4 regions of the Streptomyces sp. NPDC057249 genome follow, and region 4 is predicted to be linked to each of the others. Evidence: riboswitches for the same ligand, from Rfam matches in the RefSeq annotation. Region 4 holds a riboswitch; each other region holds the start of a gene.
What was found. Region 4 has a riboswitch for thiamine pyrophosphate ahead of ACFUJY_RS21125 (purine-cytosine permease family protein). Riboswitches for the same ligand answer to the same signal wherever they lie in the genome.
Positions count from the first base shown of each region.

Region 1: another riboswitch for thiamine pyrophosphate. It lies ahead of ACFUJY_RS19985 (thiamine ABC transporter substrate binding subunit); the one in region 4 lies ahead of ACFUJY_RS21125 (purine-cytosine permease family protein).
Region 2: another riboswitch for thiamine pyrophosphate. It lies ahead of thiO (glycine oxidase ThiO); the one in region 4 lies ahead of ACFUJY_RS21125 (purine-cytosine permease family protein).
Region 3: another riboswitch for thiamine pyrophosphate. It lies ahead of thiC (phosphomethylpyrimidine synthase ThiC); the one in region 4 lies ahead of ACFUJY_RS21125 (purine-cytosine permease family protein).

Region 1 covers NZ_JBHUXS010000010.1:79,238-83,773, forward strand. The annotation lists gene ACFUJY_RS19975 (ABC transporter ATP-binding protein) at 1-49, opposite strand, end outside; gene ACFUJY_RS19980 (ABC transporter permease) at 53-1,657, opposite strand; gene ACFUJY_RS19985 (thiamine ABC transporter substrate binding subunit) at 1,744-2,853, opposite strand; TPP riboswitch at 2,938-3,054, opposite strand; gene rlmN (23S rRNA (adenine(2503)-C(2))-methyltransferase RlmN) at 3,126-4,232, opposite strand; gene ACFUJY_RS19995 (hypothetical protein) at 4,350-4,536, shown strand, end outside.
Region 2 covers NZ_JBHUXS010000006.1:344,319-348,854, forward strand. The annotation lists gene ACFUJY_RS14380 (Rv2175c family DNA-binding protein) at 28-393, opposite strand; gene ACFUJY_RS14385 (NAD(P)/FAD-dependent oxidoreductase) at 444-1,697, opposite strand; TPP riboswitch at 1,778-1,889, shown strand; gene thiO (glycine oxidase ThiO) at 1,887-3,062, shown strand; gene thiS (sulfur carrier protein ThiS) at 3,059-3,277, shown strand; gene ACFUJY_RS14400 (thiazole synthase) at 3,280-4,074, shown strand; gene pknB (Stk1 family PASTA domain-containing Ser/Thr kinase) at 4,163-4,536, shown strand, end outside.
Region 3 covers NZ_JBHUXS010000001.1:575,824-580,359, forward strand. The annotation lists gene ACFUJY_RS02765 (IclR family transcriptional regulator) at 1-298, shown strand, start outside; gene ACFUJY_RS02770 (SsgA family sporulation/cell division regulator) at 400-837, shown strand; gene ACFUJY_RS02775 (YibE/F family protein) at 917-2,245, opposite strand; TPP riboswitch at 2,317-2,450, shown strand; gene thiC (phosphomethylpyrimidine synthase ThiC) at 2,443-4,236, shown strand; gene ACFUJY_RS02785 (hypothetical protein) at 4,291-4,536, opposite strand, start outside.
Region 4 covers NZ_JBHUXS010000011.1:22,260-26,795, reverse strand. The annotation lists gene ACFUJY_RS21145 (SPFH domain-containing protein) at 1-406, shown strand, start outside; gene ACFUJY_RS21140 (hypothetical protein) at 403-1,302, shown strand; gene ACFUJY_RS21135 (NUDIX hydrolase) at 1,366-1,863, shown strand; gene ACFUJY_RS21130 (FBP domain-containing protein) at 1,922-2,416, shown strand; TPP riboswitch at 2,473-2,567, shown strand; gene ACFUJY_RS21125 (purine-cytosine permease family protein) at 2,558-3,940, shown strand; gene ACFUJY_RS21120 (aldehyde dehydrogenase family protein) at 4,064-4,536, shown strand, end outside.

The DNA.
Region 1 (4,536 bases), on a different contig from region 4:
GCGCGGCCCGGTCGCCGAAGCGGACGGTGGCCGATTCGAGCGTCAGCATCGTTCAGAACTCCCCGGATCGGTCGGTGCGGATGCGTTCGAGCAGCAGCAGCGAGACCGCGCACACGAGCATCAGGATGGTGCTGAGGGCCATGGCCTGGCCGTAGTTCAGGTCGCCGGACCGGCCGAGCAGCCGGGCCACGGCCACCGGCAGCGTCGGGTTGTCGGGCCGCGCGATGAAGACTGTCGCGCCGAACTCCCCGAGCGACACGGCGAACGCGAACCCGGCGGCAACCAGCAGCGCCCGCCGCACGAGCGGGAAGTCCACCTCGCGCCAGGCCCGCAGGGGCGAGGCCCCGAGCACCGCCGCCGCCTCGCGCAGCCGGGAGTCCACCGCCCGCAGCACCGGCAGCATGGTCCGTACGACGAAGGGCACCCCGACCAGTGCCTGGGCGAGCGGCACCAGAATCCAGGAGGTACGGAGGTCCAGCGGCGGCTTGTCCAGGGTGATCAGGAAGCCGAAGCCGACGGTGACCGCGGAGACCCCCAACGGCAGCATCAGCAGCGCGTCGAAGCCCCGGACGAGCCGGCCCGCCCGCCGGGTGAGCGCGGCGGCGGCGAGCCCGCCGACGACGAGGGCGATCAGGGTCGCGACGAGGGCGTAGCGCAGCGAGTTCCCGATGGCCTCGACCGGCGCGACCAGGAACGTACCGCTGTTGGCGTCCGCCGAGGTCAGCGCGCGGTAGTAGGCGAGGCCGGAGCCGCCCAGCGAGCGTTCCACGAGGACCGCGAGCGGCAGCAGGACCAGCAGCAGCACGCTCAGCAGGACCCCGGCGAGCAGGGTCCACTGCCCGGCCCCGTGCGGCCTGCGCGCGGTCGTCGCCGGGTCGACCAGCTTCAGCGCGCGCTCCCTGCGGCGTACGGTCCAGGCGTGCACGGCGAGGATCGCGCCGACGGCGGCGAACTGCACGAGCGTCAGCACGGCGGCCGTGGGCAGGGCGAGCAGCTGCGCGGTCTGCCGGTAGATCTCCACCTCCAGCGTGGAGAAGCCGGGGCCGCCGAGGATCTGTACGACCCCGAAGGAGGTGAAGGTGAAGAGGAAGACCATCAGGGCGGCGGCGGCCACGGCCGGGGCGAGCGCGGGCAGCGTGACGCGCCGCCAGGCGGTGAACCGGCTCGCGCCGAGCACCCGGGCGGCCTCTTCCTGGCGCGGGTCGAGCTGCGCCCAGAGCCCTCCGACGGTGCGGACGACGACCGCGTAGTTGAAGAACACGTGGGCCAGCAGGATCGCCCACACGGTGGTGTCGAGCCGTACGCCCCACAGCTCGTCCAGCAGCCCGCCCCGCCCGAGCAGCGCGAGGAAGGCGGTGCCCACGACGACGGTCGGCAGCACGAACGGGACGGTGACCACGGCCCGCAGCACCTGCTTGCCGGGGAAGTCGAACCGGGCGAAGACATACGCGCCGGGCAGCGCGATCAGCAGGGTCAGCGCGGTCGAGGCGAGCGCCTGCCACAGCGTGAACCAGAGGACGTCCCGGATCTCCGGCCGGGCCAGCACCTCGCCGAACCGGCCGAACTGCCAGACGCCGTCCGCCTTGAGCCCCCGTCCCACGATCGCGGCGACCGGGTAGGCGAAGAACAGGGCGAAGAACGCGACGGGCACGGCCATCAGGCCGAGCCGCACCGCGGCCGCGCGCCGGGCCCGGGCGCGTGCGGACCTCCCGCGCGCGCCCGGGCCGCGTACGGGGGTCTTCGCTACTTCACTACGAGCGAGGACCACGACTGGACCCACTGCTCACGGTTCTCGGCGATGGCGTCCGGGGCGACGGTCGCCGGCTTGTCGGCGGTGGCACCGAACTTCGTGAAGAGCTCGGGCACCTTCGCGTCCTTCGCGACCGGGCTGACGAACATGGTGAGCGGCATGTCCTCCTGGAACTTCTTCCCGATCAGGAAGTCCAGCAGCGCCTTGCCGCCCGCCTCGTTCTTCGCGCCGTCCAGCAGACCGGCGAACTCGATCTGGCGGAAGCACGTCCCGGTGGCGACCCCGGTCGGCGCGGTCTTGGGCTGCGGGTCCGCGTACAGCACCTCGACGGGCGGGCTGGAGGCGTAACTGACGACGAGCGGGCGGTCGGCCTTGGCCTTCTTGCCGCCGGCCGAGCCGGAGAACTCCTCGTTGTACGCCTGCTCCCAGCCGTCCACGACCTTGACGCCGTTGTCCTTGAGCTTCTTCCAGTAGTCCTGGTAGCCGTCCTCGCCGAAGGTGGCGACGGTGCCGAGGAGGAAGCCGAGGCCGGGCGAGGAGGTCGCGGCGTTCTCGGTGACCAGCAGGTCCTTGTACGCGGGCTTCGCCAGGTCGGCGAAGGTCTTCGGCGGTGCGAGCTTCTTGTCGGCGAAGTACTTCTTGTCGTAGTTGACGCAGATGTCGCCGGTGTCGACCGGGGTGACCCGGTGCTTGTCCGCGTCCAGCTGGACATCGGCCGGGACCCGGTCCAGGCCCTTGGCCTCGTACGGGGTGAACAGGCCGTTGTCCAGGGCGCGCGAGAGCAGGGTGTTGTCGACGCCGAAGAACACGTCGCCGCGCGGGGAGCCCTTGGTCAGGATCTCCTGGTTCAGGGCGGCGCCCGCGTCCCCGCTCTCGAGGACCTTGACGGTGTAGCCGGTCTCCCGGGTGAACTCCTTCAGGACGTCCTTGGAGGCGTTGAAGGAGTCGTGGCTGACCAGGGTGACGGTCTTGGAACCGGACCCCTTGGTGGAACCGGAACCGGAACCGGACGCCGGGTCGTCGGAACTTCCGCAGCCGGCCAGCGCGGTGACGCCGAGCGCGGCGGCGACGGCCGCGACCGCGGCCTTCTGGGTGGTGCTCATGTGTGATTCCTCCTGGAGTGACCAGGAAGAGACGCGGCCCCGCCCGCACACCGGCCGGAGCCGGAAGCGGGCAGGGCGCAACAGCTTGAGTATGGTCCGAACTTCCTACCCGGAATGACCCGGGCGAGGTTCAGAGGGTCTGCGGCCAACCTGTCCTCGGTGCCGCACTCTCAGCGCTGTGGCGCTCCCCTGTCGGAATATGCAGTTGATTTCGGCCCCAGGCTACACGGCCGTTTTCGGCCGGGGCCCCGGGTGTCCGGGACCCCGCTCCCTCAGCGCTCGGAGGCCGCCAGCTGTCCGCAGGCGCCGTCGATCTCCTGGCCCCGGGTGTCGCGGACGGTGACCGGCACGCCGTGGCTCGCGATGGCCTCCACGAACGCCCGCTCGTCCTCCGGCCGCGAAGCGGTCCACTTGGAGCCGGGCGTCGGGTTCAGCGGGATGAGGTTGACGTGCACCCGCTTGCCCTTGAGGAGGCGGCCCAGCAGGTCACCCCGCCACGCCTGGTCGTTGATGTCGCGGATCAGGGCGTACTCGATGGAGATACGGCGGCCGGACTTCTCGGCGTACTCCCACGCGGCGTCCAGCACCTCGCGCACCTTCCACCGGGTGTTCACCGGCACGAGGGTGTCGCGCAGCTCGTCGTCCGGGGCGTGCAGCGAGACCGCGAGGCGGCACTTGAAGCCCTCGTCGGCGAACCTCAGCATGGCGGGGACCAGGCCGACGGTCGACACGGTGATCCCGCGCTGCGAGAGGCCGAGGCCGTCGGGCTCGGGGTCGGTCAGCCGGCGGATCGCGCCGACGACGCGGTTGTAGTTGGCCAGCGGCTCGCCCATACCCATGAACACGATGTTGGAGAGCCGGGCCGGCCCGCCGGGGACCTCGCCGTCGCGCAGCGCGCGCATGCCGTCCACGATCTGGTGGACGATCTCCGCGGTCGACAGGTTGCGGTCGAGTCCGGCCTGCCCGGTCGCGCAGAACGGGCAGTTCATCCCGCAGCCGGCCTGCGAGGAGATGCACATCGTGACCCGCTCCGGGTAGCGCATCAGGACGGACTCCACCAGGGTCCCGTCGTGCAGCTTCCACAGGGTCTTGCGGGTGGTGTCGTCGTCGCAGCTGATGTGCCGGACGACGGACATCAGGTCGGGGAACATCGCCTCGGCGAGCTTGTCCCGGGAGCCGGCCGGGATGTTGGTCCACTCGGCCGGGTCGTGCGCGTACCGCGCGAAGTAGTGCTGCGAGAGCTGCTGGGCGCGGAACGGCTTCTCGCCGATCGCGGCGACGGCCTCCCTGCGCTCGGCGGGCGTGAGGTCGGCGAGGTGCCGCGGCGGCTTCTTGGCTCCGCGGGGCGCGACGAAAGTGAGTTCTCCGGGCTTAGGCATGGTTCTTCCAGTGTCGCAGACGCGCGGAGGTGCCCCTGTGCGTCGCGGTGAGGCGCACCTTACGGGGTAACCGGGCCACCACAGGGAGTTCCGCAGCCGCCGTAGGAGGTAGATGCCGTGCACACCGTCAAGCACTGGTTCAACGACAGCCTGGTCGGCCAGGGCCTGCTGGTCTTCGGACTCGGCGTGGGCCTGAACGCGCTGTTACGCCACGACGATCCCCCGGCCATGTGGCTGGTCCAGGGGGCCGTTTTCACCGTCGTCGCGATGGTGGCCATCGTTCTCCAGCGGCGGCGCATGAGCC
Region 2 (4,536 bases), on a different contig from region 4:
GCGGTGCGGCCCGCTTCCCCGGTCGGTTCAGACGGCGAGCGCCTGGGCGCGGCGCTTCACCTCCGTGCCGCGATTCTCACTCAGTGCCTGCGCGGGGGTGCCGGGCAGGGTCGGGTCGGGGGTGAAGAGCCATTCGAGCATCTCCTCGTCGGAGAAGCCGTCGTCCTTCAGGAGCGTCAGGGTCCCGGAGAGGCCCTTGACCACCTTGTCGCCGTCGATGAAGGCGGCGGGCACCTGAAGCGCCCGGTTCTCCCCACGGCGTACGGCGATGAGCTGGCCCTCCTTGACCAGCTGCCGCACACGCGTCACCTCGACATCGAGCATTTCCGCGATGTCGGGCAGGTGGAGCCAGGCAGGGACGAGAGCATCGATCTTTGCGTCAATCTCGGTCACGGGACAAGCCTGCCATCCCGGACTGACAGCCGAAACCCGGACTCGGCCCTTCAGGTCCCGGGCCGTTGCGGCAGAACCGCCGACTTCAGCGGGACGGAGGGGTCCGCGGCCCGCTCCGCGTCGAGCCGGGCCCCCGCCTCGACGAGCCGGCGCCCCTGGGCCAGGTCGCGCGGGCGGCCGACCGCGAGCACCGCGACCAGGGCGCCGTCGCGCAGCCAGCACACCGACCAGGCGGGCCCGGCCGGATCGCCGCGCCACAGCAGGGTGTCCGCGTCCGCGTGGTGTCCGGCGTACTGCACGAACCGGCCGAACTGCTCGGACCAGAAGTAGGGCACCGGGTCGTAGGGCGGGACGTCCGCCGCGTCCCCGCCGGCGGCGATGTGGGCGGCGGCGGTCCTGGGCCCCTGGAGGGCGTTGTCCCAGTGGTGGACGACCAGCCGGGTGCCGTAGCGGGCCGAGGGGAAGGAGGCGCAGTCGCCGACCGCGTACACATCGGGCAGCGAGGTGCGCAGCGCGGCGTCGGCGGTCACCGAGCCCTCCGGCCCGAGCGCGATGCCGGAGCCGGCGAGCCAGCCGGTGGCGGGGCGGGCGCCGATGCCGACGACGACCGCGCCGGCCGGGAGGGTGCGCCCGTCGGCGAGGACCACCGTGCCGGGCTCGACGCGGGCGACCCGGGCGCCGGTGAGGAGCCGGGCGCCGCTCTCCTCGTACCAGGCGGCCATCGGGGCGGCGACCTCGGCGGGCAGGGCGCCGGCCAGGGGGCGGTCCGCGGCCTCCACGACGGTGACCTCGCAGCCGGCGGCGCGGGCGGCGGTGGCGAACTCGGCGCCGATCCAGCCGGCCCCGACGACCACGACCGGGTGCCCCGCTTCCAGGACGGGCCGCAGCCGGGCCGCGTCGTCCAGGGTGCGCAGCAGATGGACGCCGGGGACGCCGTCGGAGCCGGGCAGGGCGACGGGTTCGGCACCGGTGGCGAGGACCAGGACGTCGTAGGGGACCGGGCCCTGGGAGGTGTCCAGCTCGTGGTCGCCGGCGCGCACCCCGGTGACCTCGCAGCCCAGCCGCAGGGCGATGCCCAGCGCCTCGAAGTCGATGTCGAAGGCGGACTCCTCGGCCTTGCCGAGCAGCACCGCCTTGGACAGCGGGGGCCGGTCGTAGGGCTGGTGGGGTTCGGCGCCGATCAGCGTGACGGGTCCGGCGAAGCCCTGTTCCCGCAGGGCGACGGCGGTCTGCACACCCGCCATGCCCGCGCCCGCGACGACGACCCGGCGTTCCGTCCGCTCTGCCCTCTGCTGCTCGCTCACCCGCCCACCTTACGTAGCTGACCGAGCGTCAGGAAAGGGCGCCCCGTCCGGCCCCGGGGGGACGGGGTTTAGGGTGGCCCCGTAAGACACGCGGGAGCCCGGGCGCACCGGGCTGAGAGGGAGGCTGGCGGCCTCCGACCGTACGAACCTGATCCGGGTCATGCCGGCGAAGGGAGGGGCTGGACGCCCATGCGCACCCATCCCACCGAAGGGTCCGACGTCCTCGTCATCGGGGGCGGAGTCATCGGTCTGGTGACCGCCTGGCGGGCCGCGCGGCTCGGCCTGTCCACCGCGCTCGCCGACCCCGAGCCGGGCGGCGGAGCGGCCCGGGTGGCGGCCGGGATGCTGGCCGCCGTCACCGAACTGCACTACGGCGAGGAGACGCTGCTCGGGCTCAACCTCTTTTCCGCCCGGCGCTACCCGTCGTTCACGGCCGAGCTGGAGGAGGCGAGCGGGCAGGACATCGGCTTCCGCGCCTGCGGCACCCTGGCCGTCGCGCTCGACGCCGACGACCGCGCCCATCTGCGCGAACTCCACGAGCTGCAACGCCGCTCGGGCCTGGAGTCGGAGTGGCTGACCGGGCGCGAGTGCCGCCGCCTGGAACCGATGCTCGCCCCGGGCGTCCGCGGCGGCCTCCGGGTGGACGGCGACCACCAGGTCGACCCGCGCCGCCTCGCCGCCGCGCTGCTCACCGCGTGCGAACGGGCCGGCGTGGTCTTCCACCGCCGCCGCGCCGACCGCCTGTCCGTGGTCGCGGACCGGGCCGCGGGGGCCGTGCTCGACGACGGTACGGAGGTGGCCGCCGGCCAGGTCGTCCTGGCCGGGGGCAGCCTCAGCGGCCGGCTCGCCGGGGTGCCCGCCCGCGTCCTGCCACCGGTGCGCCCGGTCAAGGGCCAGGTGCTGCGCCTGACCGTGCCCCCGGCGTACGCCCCCTTCCTCTCGCGCACCGTGCGCGCGGTGGTCCGGGGCAGCCACGTCTATCTCGTGCCGCGCGAGAACGGTGAGCTGGTCGTCGGCGCCACCACCGAGGAGATGGGCTGGGACACCACCGTCACGGCGGGCGGGGTCTACGAGCTGCTGCGCGACGCCCACGAGCTGGTGCCCGGCATCACCGAGCTGCCGCTCACCGAGACCCGCGCGGGCCTGCGCCCCGCGTCCCCCGACAACGCCCCGCTGCTCGGCCGCACCGCACTGCCCGGCCTCCACCTCGCCACCGGCCACGGCCGCAACGGCGTGCTGCTCACCCCCGCCACCGGGGACGCCATGGCGTCGCTGCTGGCCGACGGCGAGCTGCCCGAGGCGGCCCGCCCCTTCTCCCCCGGCCGGTTCGCCCCGGCCCCCGCACCCCAGGAGCAGCCCGCATGACCGAGCCCACCCCGCTCACCGTGTCCGTGAACGGCGCACCGGCCGCCGTCGCGCCGGGCACCACCCTGGACGCCCTGGTCGCGACGCTGACCGACGCGCCGACGGGGGTGGCCGCCGCGCTCAACGAGACCGTGGTGCCGCGCGGCCAGTGGTCCGCCGCCGCGCTCACCGACGGCGACCGGGTCGAGGTCCTGACCGCGGTCCAGGGAGGCTGACGGTGTCCGACGACCTGTTCACCCTCGGCGGTACCGGGTTCACCTCCCGGCTGATCATGGGCACCGGCGGGGCGCCCAGCCTGGACGTGCTGGAGCGGTCGCTGATCGCGTCCGGCACGGAGCTGACCACCGTCGCGATGCGCCGCCTCGACCCGTCCGTGCAGGGCTCGGTGCTCTCCGTGCTGCGGAAGCTGTCCATCCGGGTGCTGCCGAACACCGCCGGCTGCTACACCGCCGGGGAGGCCGTGCTCACCGCCCGGCTGGCCCGCGAGGCCCTGGGCACGGACTGGGTCAAGCTGGAGGTGGTGGCGGACGAGCGGACCCTGCTGCCCGACCCGGTCGAGCTGCTGGACGCCGCCGAGATCCTGGTGGACGACGGGTTCACGGTGCTGCCGTACACCAACGACGACCCGGTCCTGGCCCGGAAGCTGGAGGACGTGGGGTGCGCGGCGGTCATGCCGCTCGGCTCCCCCATCGGCTCGGGCCTGGGCATCCGCAACCCGCACAACTTCCAGCTGATCGCCGAGCGGGCCGGGGTGCCGGTGATCCTGGACGCCGGCGCCGGGACCGCGTCGGACGCGGCGCTCGCGATGGAGCTGGGGTGCTCGGCGGTGATGCTCGCCTCGGCGGTGACCCGGGCCCAGGAGCCGGAGCTGATGGCCGCCGCGATGCGGCACGCGGTGGCGGGCGGGCGGCTCGCGTACCGGGCCGGGCGCATCCCGCGCCGCCACTTCGCGGAGGCGTCGTCGCCGGCCGCCGGACGGGCGGTGCTCGATCCGGAGCGGCCGGCGTTCTGACACGCGCCTGTCACGGCTCGGCTGCAGTCCTGCGCCGGGTTCGCTCCGCCGCGGCGGGCCTGTCCGCGGCGGCTCGTAGACTCGCATGGTGGATACGACCCTCCAGGACCCCCTCGTCGGGCAGCTGCTCGACGGCCGCTACCGCGTCGATGCCCGCATCGCCGTGGGCGGCATGGCCACGGTCTACCGGGCCATGGACATGCGGCTCGACCGGGTGCTCGCCCTCAAGGTGATGCACCCGGCGCTGGCGACCGACGCCTCGTTCGTCGAGCGCTTCATCCGCGAGGCCAAGTCGGTGGCGCATCTCGCCCACCCCAACGTGGTCGGGGTCTTCGACCAGGGCGCCCAGGGCCAGTACGTCTACCTGGCCATGGAGTACGTCGCCGGGTGCACGCTGCGCGACGTGCTGACCGAGCGCGGCGCGCTCCGGCCGCGGGCCGCGCTGGACATCCTGGAGTCGGT
Region 3 (4,536 bases), on a different contig from region 4:
CGAGGACCACCTGGACCGGCATCCGGTGCGCCCGCTGACCCGGTACTCGGTGCGCGACCGTGCGGCGTTCCTGACCCGGCTGCGGTCGCTGGAGCGTACGGAACCGGTCATCGAGCGTCAGGAGTACGCGCTCGGGACCGTCTGCGCGGCCATCCCGATCACGGCCGGATTCACCGCTGCCGCGATGGCCATTTCGGTCCCCCTCCACGAGGAAGAACGGTTGCTGCCCGCAGTCGAACGACTACGCGGTGAAGTGTCGAGCCTCTTGCGTTCGTTCGTGTTCTCTATCAGTATCTGAAAAATCACTCCTTGTGATCTGCTATCGCGTGCACCACGATGGCGTCAATAGGGCCATGGGGGATCATTCCTGGCCAGATTCATCTACTGCGGGGTTGAACGATGCGCGAGTCGGTTCAAGCTGAGGTCATGATGAGCTTCCTCGTCTCCGAGGAGCTCTCATTCCGTATCCCGGTGGAGCTCCGGTACGAAGTGTGCGATCCGTACGCGATCCGGATGACCTTCCATCTGCCCGGCGACGCCCCCGTCACCTGGGCCTTCGGCCGCGAGCTGCTGCTCGACGGCCTCAACAGCCCCAGTGGTGACGGCGATGTACACATCGCGCCGACCGAGCCGGAGGGGCTGTGCGATGTCCACATCCGGCTGCAGGTGGGCGCCGACCGTGCGCTCTTCCGGGCAGGCACGGCACCTCTTGTCGCCTTCCTCGACCGAACGGACAAGCTGGTGCCCCTCGGACAGGAGTGCACGCTGGGTGACTTCGACGGCAATCTGGAGGAGGCGCTGGGGCGCATTCTGGCCGAAGAGCAGAACGCGGGCTGAAGCGGCCCGCGGCCCGGTGGGCGTCTTGCCACTCGAACACGGCGCCTGCCGATCGGGTGAATCACGCTGTGTGGTCCGGTCACGACCGCGCCCGCCTTCGCCGTCCCCGGCCGCTCCGCACGGGTGCCGAAGCCCCGGCTTCCGCGCCGACCCCCGTGCGGTCCGCGGAGACGACCAGCGCCGCGAGGGCTGTCGTCACCGGCACGGAGGCGATCAGCCCGATCGAGCCGACGAGGGTGCGCACGATCTCTTCCGCCACCAGCTCGCTGTTGGCGACCGTTCCCACACTGCTCTGCGCGACCGTGAACAGCAGCAGGAGGGGCAGCGCGGCGCCCGCATAGGCGAGCACCAAGGTGTTGACCACGGAAGCGATGTGGTCGCGGCCGATCCTGATCCCTGCCCGGTAGAGCTGCTTCGCACTCATGCCGGGGTTCGCCTGGCGCAGCTCCCAGACCGCCGAGGTCTGGGTGACCGTGACGTCGTCGAGCACTCCCAGGGAGCCGATGATGACGCCGGCCAGCAGCAGTCCGCTCATGTCGATGTGCGGATACAGGCCGTGGATGAGGCCGGTGCTGTCGTCGGTGTTCCCGCTCAGGCTCGCCCAGCCGATGAAGAGCGAGCCGAGCAGCCCGATCAGGAGCAGTGAGATCAGGGTGCCGATGACGGCGACGGAGGTGCGGGCGGTCGGCCCGTGGCAGAGGTAGAGCGCGATCAGCATGATCGCTCCGGCCCCGACGACCGCCACCAGCAGCGGATTCGAGCCCTGCAGTATGGCCGGAAGGATGAACAGGGTCAGCACGGCGAACGACAGGGCGAGCGCCATCAGGGCCATGACCCCGCGCATCCTGCCCACGAGGACCACCGCGAGGGCGAAGATCCCGGCCAGCAGATACAAGGGGAACTTCCGGTTCACGTCCGTCACGGAGTACTGGAGGTCATGGGGCGCGGCGGGGGCGTACGCCACCACCACCCCCTGGCCCTCCCTCAGCTGCCTCGGCGCGTCCGGCTGCACGACCTCGACGAACCGGCGTCCCGCGTCGGGACCGCTGGTGACCTCGACGGTGGCCTTCTTGCAGAGGGCACCGGACGCCGGCCGTCCCTCGGGGGGCCGGGTCTCGCCGTCGACGGGAAGCTGGGCGGCGTTCACGTCCTTGCAGTCGATCTTGACGACGCTCACCACCTTTCCCTGCTGGGTCTGCCGGTCGAAACCGACACCGGTCCGTTCGTGCGCCGGCGCGCCGCCCGGCCAGAGCGCCACGAGGCCGACGAGCACGGCGGTCGCGAAGGGGATCAGCACGGCGGCGATCACCTTGCGCAGATGGGTCGAGACGGGTGCGGCCGGGCCATGGCTGTGCGTGTGCGCGTGCTGATGGCCCTGCGGTTCCGGTTCGCGATGAGGGGACGTCACCGGCCGATCATCGCAAGAAGGGAGGGGGCCCTCTGTTCAGCTCGCCCGTCCGGGGGCTAGCGTGGTGGCACCTTTGCACACGCGGGAGCTCGGAGCACCGGGCTGAGAGGGCGCTGACCGCCGTACGACCGTACGGGAGACGCTGCGCCGACCGCCGAACCTGTTACCGGGTAATGCCGGCGTAGGGAGTAGGTCTCATGACCACATCGGACACACGCACGCCTGCCTCCCATCAGGGCGACGAGGCCGGGAAGTCCATCGGCTGGCACAAGGGATACGTCCAGGGGCCGCGCCCCGACATCCGGGTGCCGGTCCGTCAGGTGCACCTGACCAACGGCAAGGACGTGACCCTGTACGACACGTCCGGGCCGTACACCGACCCCGCGGCCGAGACCGACGTCCGGCGCGGTCTCGCACCGCTCCGGGAGAACTGGATCATTGCCCGCAGCGACACCGAGGAGTACGCGGGCCGCCCCGCCCGCCCCGAGGACGACGGGCTCAAGCACACCTCGCCGCGGGGTGGGCTGCGCAATCTGGACGCGGTGTTCCCCGGCCGGCCGCGCCGCCCGCGGCGGAGCCGGGACGGCCGGCCCGTCACCCAGCTCGCGTACGCCCGCAGGGGCGAGATCACCCCGGAGATGGAGTACGTCGCCGTCCGCGAGAACGTCGCGGCGGAAGTGGTGCGCGAGGAGATCGCGGCCGGGCGTGCCGTGCTGCCCGCCAACGTCAACCACCCGGAGACCGAGCCGATGATCATCGGCAAGCGGTTCCTGGTGAAGGTCAATGCCAACATCGGCAACTCCGCGGTGACGTCCTCCATCGAGGAGGAGGTGGACAAGATGACGTGGGCGACCCGGTGGGGCGCGGACACGGTCATGGACCTTTCCACCGGCCGCAACATCCACACCACCCGTGAGTGGGTTCTTCGCAATTCACCCGTACCGATCGGAACCGTCCCGCTCTACCAGGCCCTTGAGAAGGTCGACGGGCGGGCCGAGGAACTGACGTGGGAGATCTACAAGGACACCGTCGTCGAGCAGGCCGAGCAGGGCGTGGACTACATGACGGTGCACGCCGGCGTACGCCTGCCGTATGTGCCGCTGACCGCCCGGCGCAAGACCGGCATTGTCTCCCGGGGCGGTTCGATCATGGCGGCGTGGTGCCTGGCCCACCACAAGGAGTCGTTCCTGTACGAGCACTTCGAGGAGCTCTGCGAGATCCTCGCCGCGTACGACGTCACGTACTCATTGGGCGACGGGCTGCGCCCCGGGTCGATCGCGGACGCCAACGACGAGGCGCAGTTCGCCGAACTGCGCACGCTCGGCGAACTGAACGCGGTCGCCAAGCGGTTCGGCGTGCAGACCATGATCGAAGGGCCGGGACACGTCCCGATGCACAAGATCAAGGAGAACATCGACCTTCAGCAGGAGATCTGCGAGGAGGCGCCGTTCTACACGCTCGGCCCGCTGACCACCGACATCGCGCCGGCGTACGACCACATCACCTCGGGGATCGGCGCCGCGATGATCGCCTGGTGGGGAACGGCGATGCTCTGCTACGTGACGCCCAAGGAGCATCTGGGGCTGCCGAACCGGGACGATGTGAAAACCGGGGTCATCACGTACAAGATCGCGGCCCATGCCGCCGACCTGGCCAAGGGGCACCCGGGGGCGCAGGAGTGGGACGACGCGCTGTCCGACGCCCGGTTCGAGTTCCGCTGGGAGGACCAGTTCAATCTGGCGCTCGACCCGGACACGGCGCGGGAGTTCCACGACGAGACCCTGCCGGCGGAGCCCGCGAAGACGGCGCACTTCTGCTCGATGTGCGGTCCGAAGTTCTGTTCGATGAAGATCAGTCACAGCATCACCGAGCAGTTCGGTGGCGCGGACGGTACGGAGGCGACGGCCGAGGAGGTCGCCGAAGGGATGCTCCGCAAGTCGCGTGAGTTCGCGGCGGGCGGGAACCGCGTCTATCTGCCGCTGGCCGACTGACCCGGTACGGACCGGTCGCGCACGGCTCCGGCGCCTTCCGCCGGGGCCGTGGCGTCAGTCCGGTTCGTGCTCCGGGCCGCCGAAGTCGGGGCTGCTGAAGTCCGGGCTGCTGTACGTGGGCCGAGACGCTGCCGGCGGGCCCTCGCCCGGGCCGGCGAAGTCGGGCCTGCTGTAGCCGATCTTGGGGAGGCGGCCCGTCGGGCGGTGCGGGGCGGGGACCACGGGGCCGGTGGCGGGCTCGGCGAGGGCGTCGCGCAGGAAGGGCACGATGCCCCGCTCCAGCAGCGCCTGCCGCCAGGC
Region 4 (4,536 bases):
CGCCGTGGCCGTCGAGCGCGAGCGGACCATCGCCGAGAACGAGCTCGCCAGCCAGATCGAGCTCGCCCGGCGCGAGGAACAGCTGGTCGAGCAGCGCGGCACCAACGCCCGCCGCGAGGCCGAGGAGAGCGCCGCCGCCGACGGGGTGCGCGCCGAGGCGGAGGCCGCCCGCACGGTGCGGCTGGCGGGCGCCGAGGCCGAGGCGGCCCGGCAGGTGGGCGCGGCACGCGCCGAGGCCCAGGCGGCCTGGCTGCGGGCGCACGGCGAGGTGGAGGCCGCGACGCTGCACGCCCTGGCGGCCACCCGGCTCGCCGAGAACCTGCCGCACATCGACAGCCTCACCCTGTCACCGGACGTCCTCACGGGCCTGCTCAGCAAGCTGGGCCGGCCGGAGACCGGGGCATGAGCCTGGCCCCGCGGGCGGTCCTGGTCCACCGCACCACGGAGTACGAGGAGCTGCTCGCCCGCCACGGCACGCACGGTCAGGCCGCGTTCGTCCTGGCCGCGCGGGGCCGGTCCATCGAGGAGGTGGCCCGCCGGCACGAGCGGACCCGGCAGGCCCTGGCGGAGGTGGCGGCGGCCGTCCCGCTCACCTGGCGGCACTGCCGGGTGGAGCGGGCCGACCTGGACCGGTTCCTGTTCGCGCCCGAGGACGTGGTGGTGGTCGTCGGGCAGGACGGCCTCGTCGCCAACGCCGCGAAGTACCTCGCCGGTCAGCCGGTCATCGGCATCGACACCGATCCGGGCCGCAACCCCGGCGTCCTGGTGCGCCACCGGCCGGCCGACGCGGGGGCGCTGATGCGGGCGGCCGTGGCGCCGGACGGGCGGGCCGACGCGCTGACGATGGTGGAGGCGGTGGCCGACGACACACAGCGGCTGCTCGCCCTGAACGAGGTCTACCTCGGCCCGCCGGGCCACCAGACGGCCCGCTACCGGCTCGGGCCCGACACGGCGGACTCCCCCGCCGAGCCGCAGGCGTCCTCCGGCGTTCTCGTCGGCACCGGCACCGGGGCGACCGGCTGGCTGCGCTCGCTCTGGCAGGAGCGCCGCAGCACCCTCCCGCTGCCCGGGCCCGCCGATCCCCGGCTGCTCTGGTTCGTCCGGGAGGCGTGGCCCTCGCCGTCGACCGGTACGTCGTTCGTCTCGGGCGAGCTGGGGCCCGGGCAGGGGCTGCGGCTGACCGTGGAGTCGGACCGCGTGGTGGTGTTCGGCGACGGCATGGAGGCGGACGCGCTGGAGCTGACCTGGGGGCAGAGCGTACGGCTCGGCGTCTCGGAGACCGCGCTGCGGCTGGCGGTCTGAGCGCGGGGGCGGACGCGGCACCCCCGTAGGCTCGGACGCCCGAACGCCCTCCGGAGGAGCCTCATGACCGCCGAGAACCCGCTCGCCCCCTCCCGTAACACCCGGCCGCCCCAGGCCCAGGCCGCGCTGGGAGTCGGCGTCGTCGTACAGGACGCGCAGGGCCGGATTCTGCTCGGCCGGCACCACAGCGGCACCTGGGAACTGCCCGGCGGCAAGGTCGACCCGGTGCCGGAGTCCGTCGCGGCGGCGGCCGTGCGGGAACTGCGCGAGGAGACCGGGCTGGCCGTCCCCGAGGAGGAGGTCACCGTCTTCGCCATGCTCCACGACGCCCTCGGCGGGATCAACCGCGTGACGATGGCCGCCTTGGTGCGCGTGGACACCGGTACGGCGCGGGTGACCGAACCGCACCTGATCAGCACCTGGGAGTGGACCCCGCTCGACGCGCTCCCGTCGCCGCTCTTCGACCCGTCCGCGCAGATCCTCGCGACCTGGCGACCGGACCTCGGCATCCCGCACCCGCCCGTGCACCGGCTCCCCCTCGCGCCGAAGATCCCCAGGTGAGCACCTAACCGAATTAATCGTTTGCCTAGAGGGCATAGGCAGAGTTAGCTTCGTGGGCATGAAGGCCCTGACCGAGCAGGACATCCGCTCATCGTTCGTGAATTGCTCCAAGGGGGAAGCCAAGCGTCTGCCGCTCCCCCGCGACTTCGAGGAGCTGCCGTGGGACGACCTCGACTTCCTCGGCTGGCGCGACCTGTCCGCGCCGGGACGCAGCTACATCGTCACCGAGCACGCGGGCGAACCCGCCGGGATCTCACTGCGCTTCCCGTCCCAGCAGCGCGGCTTCCTGCACCGGAGCATGTGCTCGCTCTGCCTGACCACGCACCCGGGCAGCGGGGTCTCCCTGATGACCGCCCGCAAGACCGGCCCCGCCGGGCGTGACGGCAATTCGGTCGGCCTGTACATGTGCACCGACCTGGCCTGCTCGCTGTACGTGCGCGGGAAGAAGGCGGTGGCCTCGGGGGCTCGGTTCAAGGAGAGCCTGAGCACGGAGGAGCAGATCGCCCGCACGGTCGACAACCTCCACGCGTTCGTGACGAAGCTCTTCAGCTGAGCCGGACCGGCCCCCGCGACGACGACATCGCGCGGGCCGGCGCTATTCTGGCCGCCACACCGGACACGGGGTGCCCCGTACGAGGGCTGAGATCACACCCGTCGAACCTGAACCAGTTAGCACTGGCGGAGGGATGTCTCCATGTCGTTGCCGCATGCCCAGGACGAGCGCGCCGCTTTCGGCGGGCGCATGCCCACCGCCGCCGGCGATCTGCGCATCGAGGCGCATGGCATAGCCCCGGTCCCCGAGGACCGCCGTTACGGCCGGGCGGGCCGGCTGTTCACCGTCTGGTTCGCCCCCAACCTGACCATGACCGGAGTCTTCACCGGCACCGTCGGCATCGCGCTCGGCCTGGACTTCGCGACGGCCCTCGCCGCCGTCGTGCTGGGCACCCTCGTCGGGGCCGCGCCGACCGCGTATCTGGGCACCTGGGGCAGCCGCACCGGCTCCGGCCAGCTGCCGCTCGCCCGGCTGGCGTTCGGGCCGGGCGTGGTCCTGCCGGGCGCGCTGCAATGGCTGTCGTCCATCGCCTGGGACGCCCTGATCGGCCTGTTCGGCGGGGACGCGCTGGCGCAGCTGTGCGGCTGGCCGTTCTGGCTGGGTGTCCTGGTCATGATGGCCGCTCAGGGCGCGCTCGGGGTGCTGGGTTACGAGGTGATCCACCGGCTCCAGACCGTGATGACGTTCGCGCTGGCCACGGCCTTCGCGGTGCTCGCCACGAAGCTCCTGCGCGGGGTGGACCCGGTGACCACCTCGACCGCGCACGGCGCGGACCGGGCCGGGGCGTTCGTCCTGACCTGCACCATCGCCCTGAGTCTGGCGCTGTCCTGGGCGCCCTACGCGAGTGACTTCAGCCGCTACCTGCCGCGCGACACGTCCCGGGCGCGCATGTTCTGGTGCACGCTGGGCGGGGTCAGCACGTCCTTCGTGGCGGTCCAGACGATCGGGCTGTGGGGGGCCTCGGTCTTCACGGACCAGACCGCGCGCGGCGTGGACTCACTGCTCGGCGGGGGCGCGCTCGGGGCGTTCGGGCTGCTCGCGGTGGCGCTGGCCGCGCTGTGCAGCAACGCGATGAACGACTACAGCGGTTCGCTCGCGTTGCAGACGATGGGGGTGCGCCTGCCGCGCCCGGTGGCCGCCGCGCTCGCCGCCGCCCTGGGGTTCCCGCTGGTGCTGTGGATGCACGCGGCGGACACGACGGCCCGCTTCCAGAACGTGCTGCTTCTCGTCGGCTACTGGATTCCCGGCTTCGTGGCGATCGTGTCCGTGGACTGGCTGGTCCGCGCCCGGGCCCGGCGGGGCGCCCCCGTCGACCTCGCGGCCGAGCACGCCCGGCCGCGCCCGTGGTGGCCGGCGCTCGCCGCGTTCGCCGCGGCCTTCGCGGCGGCGGTGCCGTTCATGAGCACCGGCCTGTACGTGGGCCCGGTGGCCGAGGCGCTGCACGGGGCGGACCTGGCCTACGGGGTGGCGTTCCTCGCGGCGCTCGTGGTGTACGCCCCGCTGCGGACGCGCGGGGCGCGCTGACCCTCCCGCCGGTCCGCACCGGGCCTCAACCGCCTTGCCCGTCAGCGGTATTGACCCCGATGAAACACTTCAATAGTTTCAGTATCTTCGACTCACACGGTACTCCCGCGAAATGGGGCCCCGATGACCGACGACACTGCGACCGCCACTTTCACCACGCGCGCCCCGGCGACCGGCGAGCGCATCGCCGAGCATCCGGTGGACGGGCCGGGCCGGGTCGGCGGGGCCGTCGCCCGCGCACGGGAAGCACAGCGGTCCTGGGCCGCACTGCCCGCCGCCCGGCGCCGCGCCCATCTGCTCCGCTGGAAGAGGGAGATCGCGGCCGAGCTGGAGACGGTGGCCCGCGCCATCTCCGAGGAGACCGGGAAACCGGCCGGCGACGCGGCGCTGGAGGTGGTGCTCACGCTGGAGCACCTGGCCTGGGCCGCTCGCAACGCGGAACGCGTGCTGCGCCGGCGGAAGGTGGGCACCGGGGTGTTCACGGTGCACCAGCGGGCGACGCTGGCGCACCGGCCGCTCGGGGTGATCGGGGTCATCGGCCCCTGGAACTACCCCCTGTACACGCCGATGGGCTCCGTCGCCTACGCCCTGGCGGC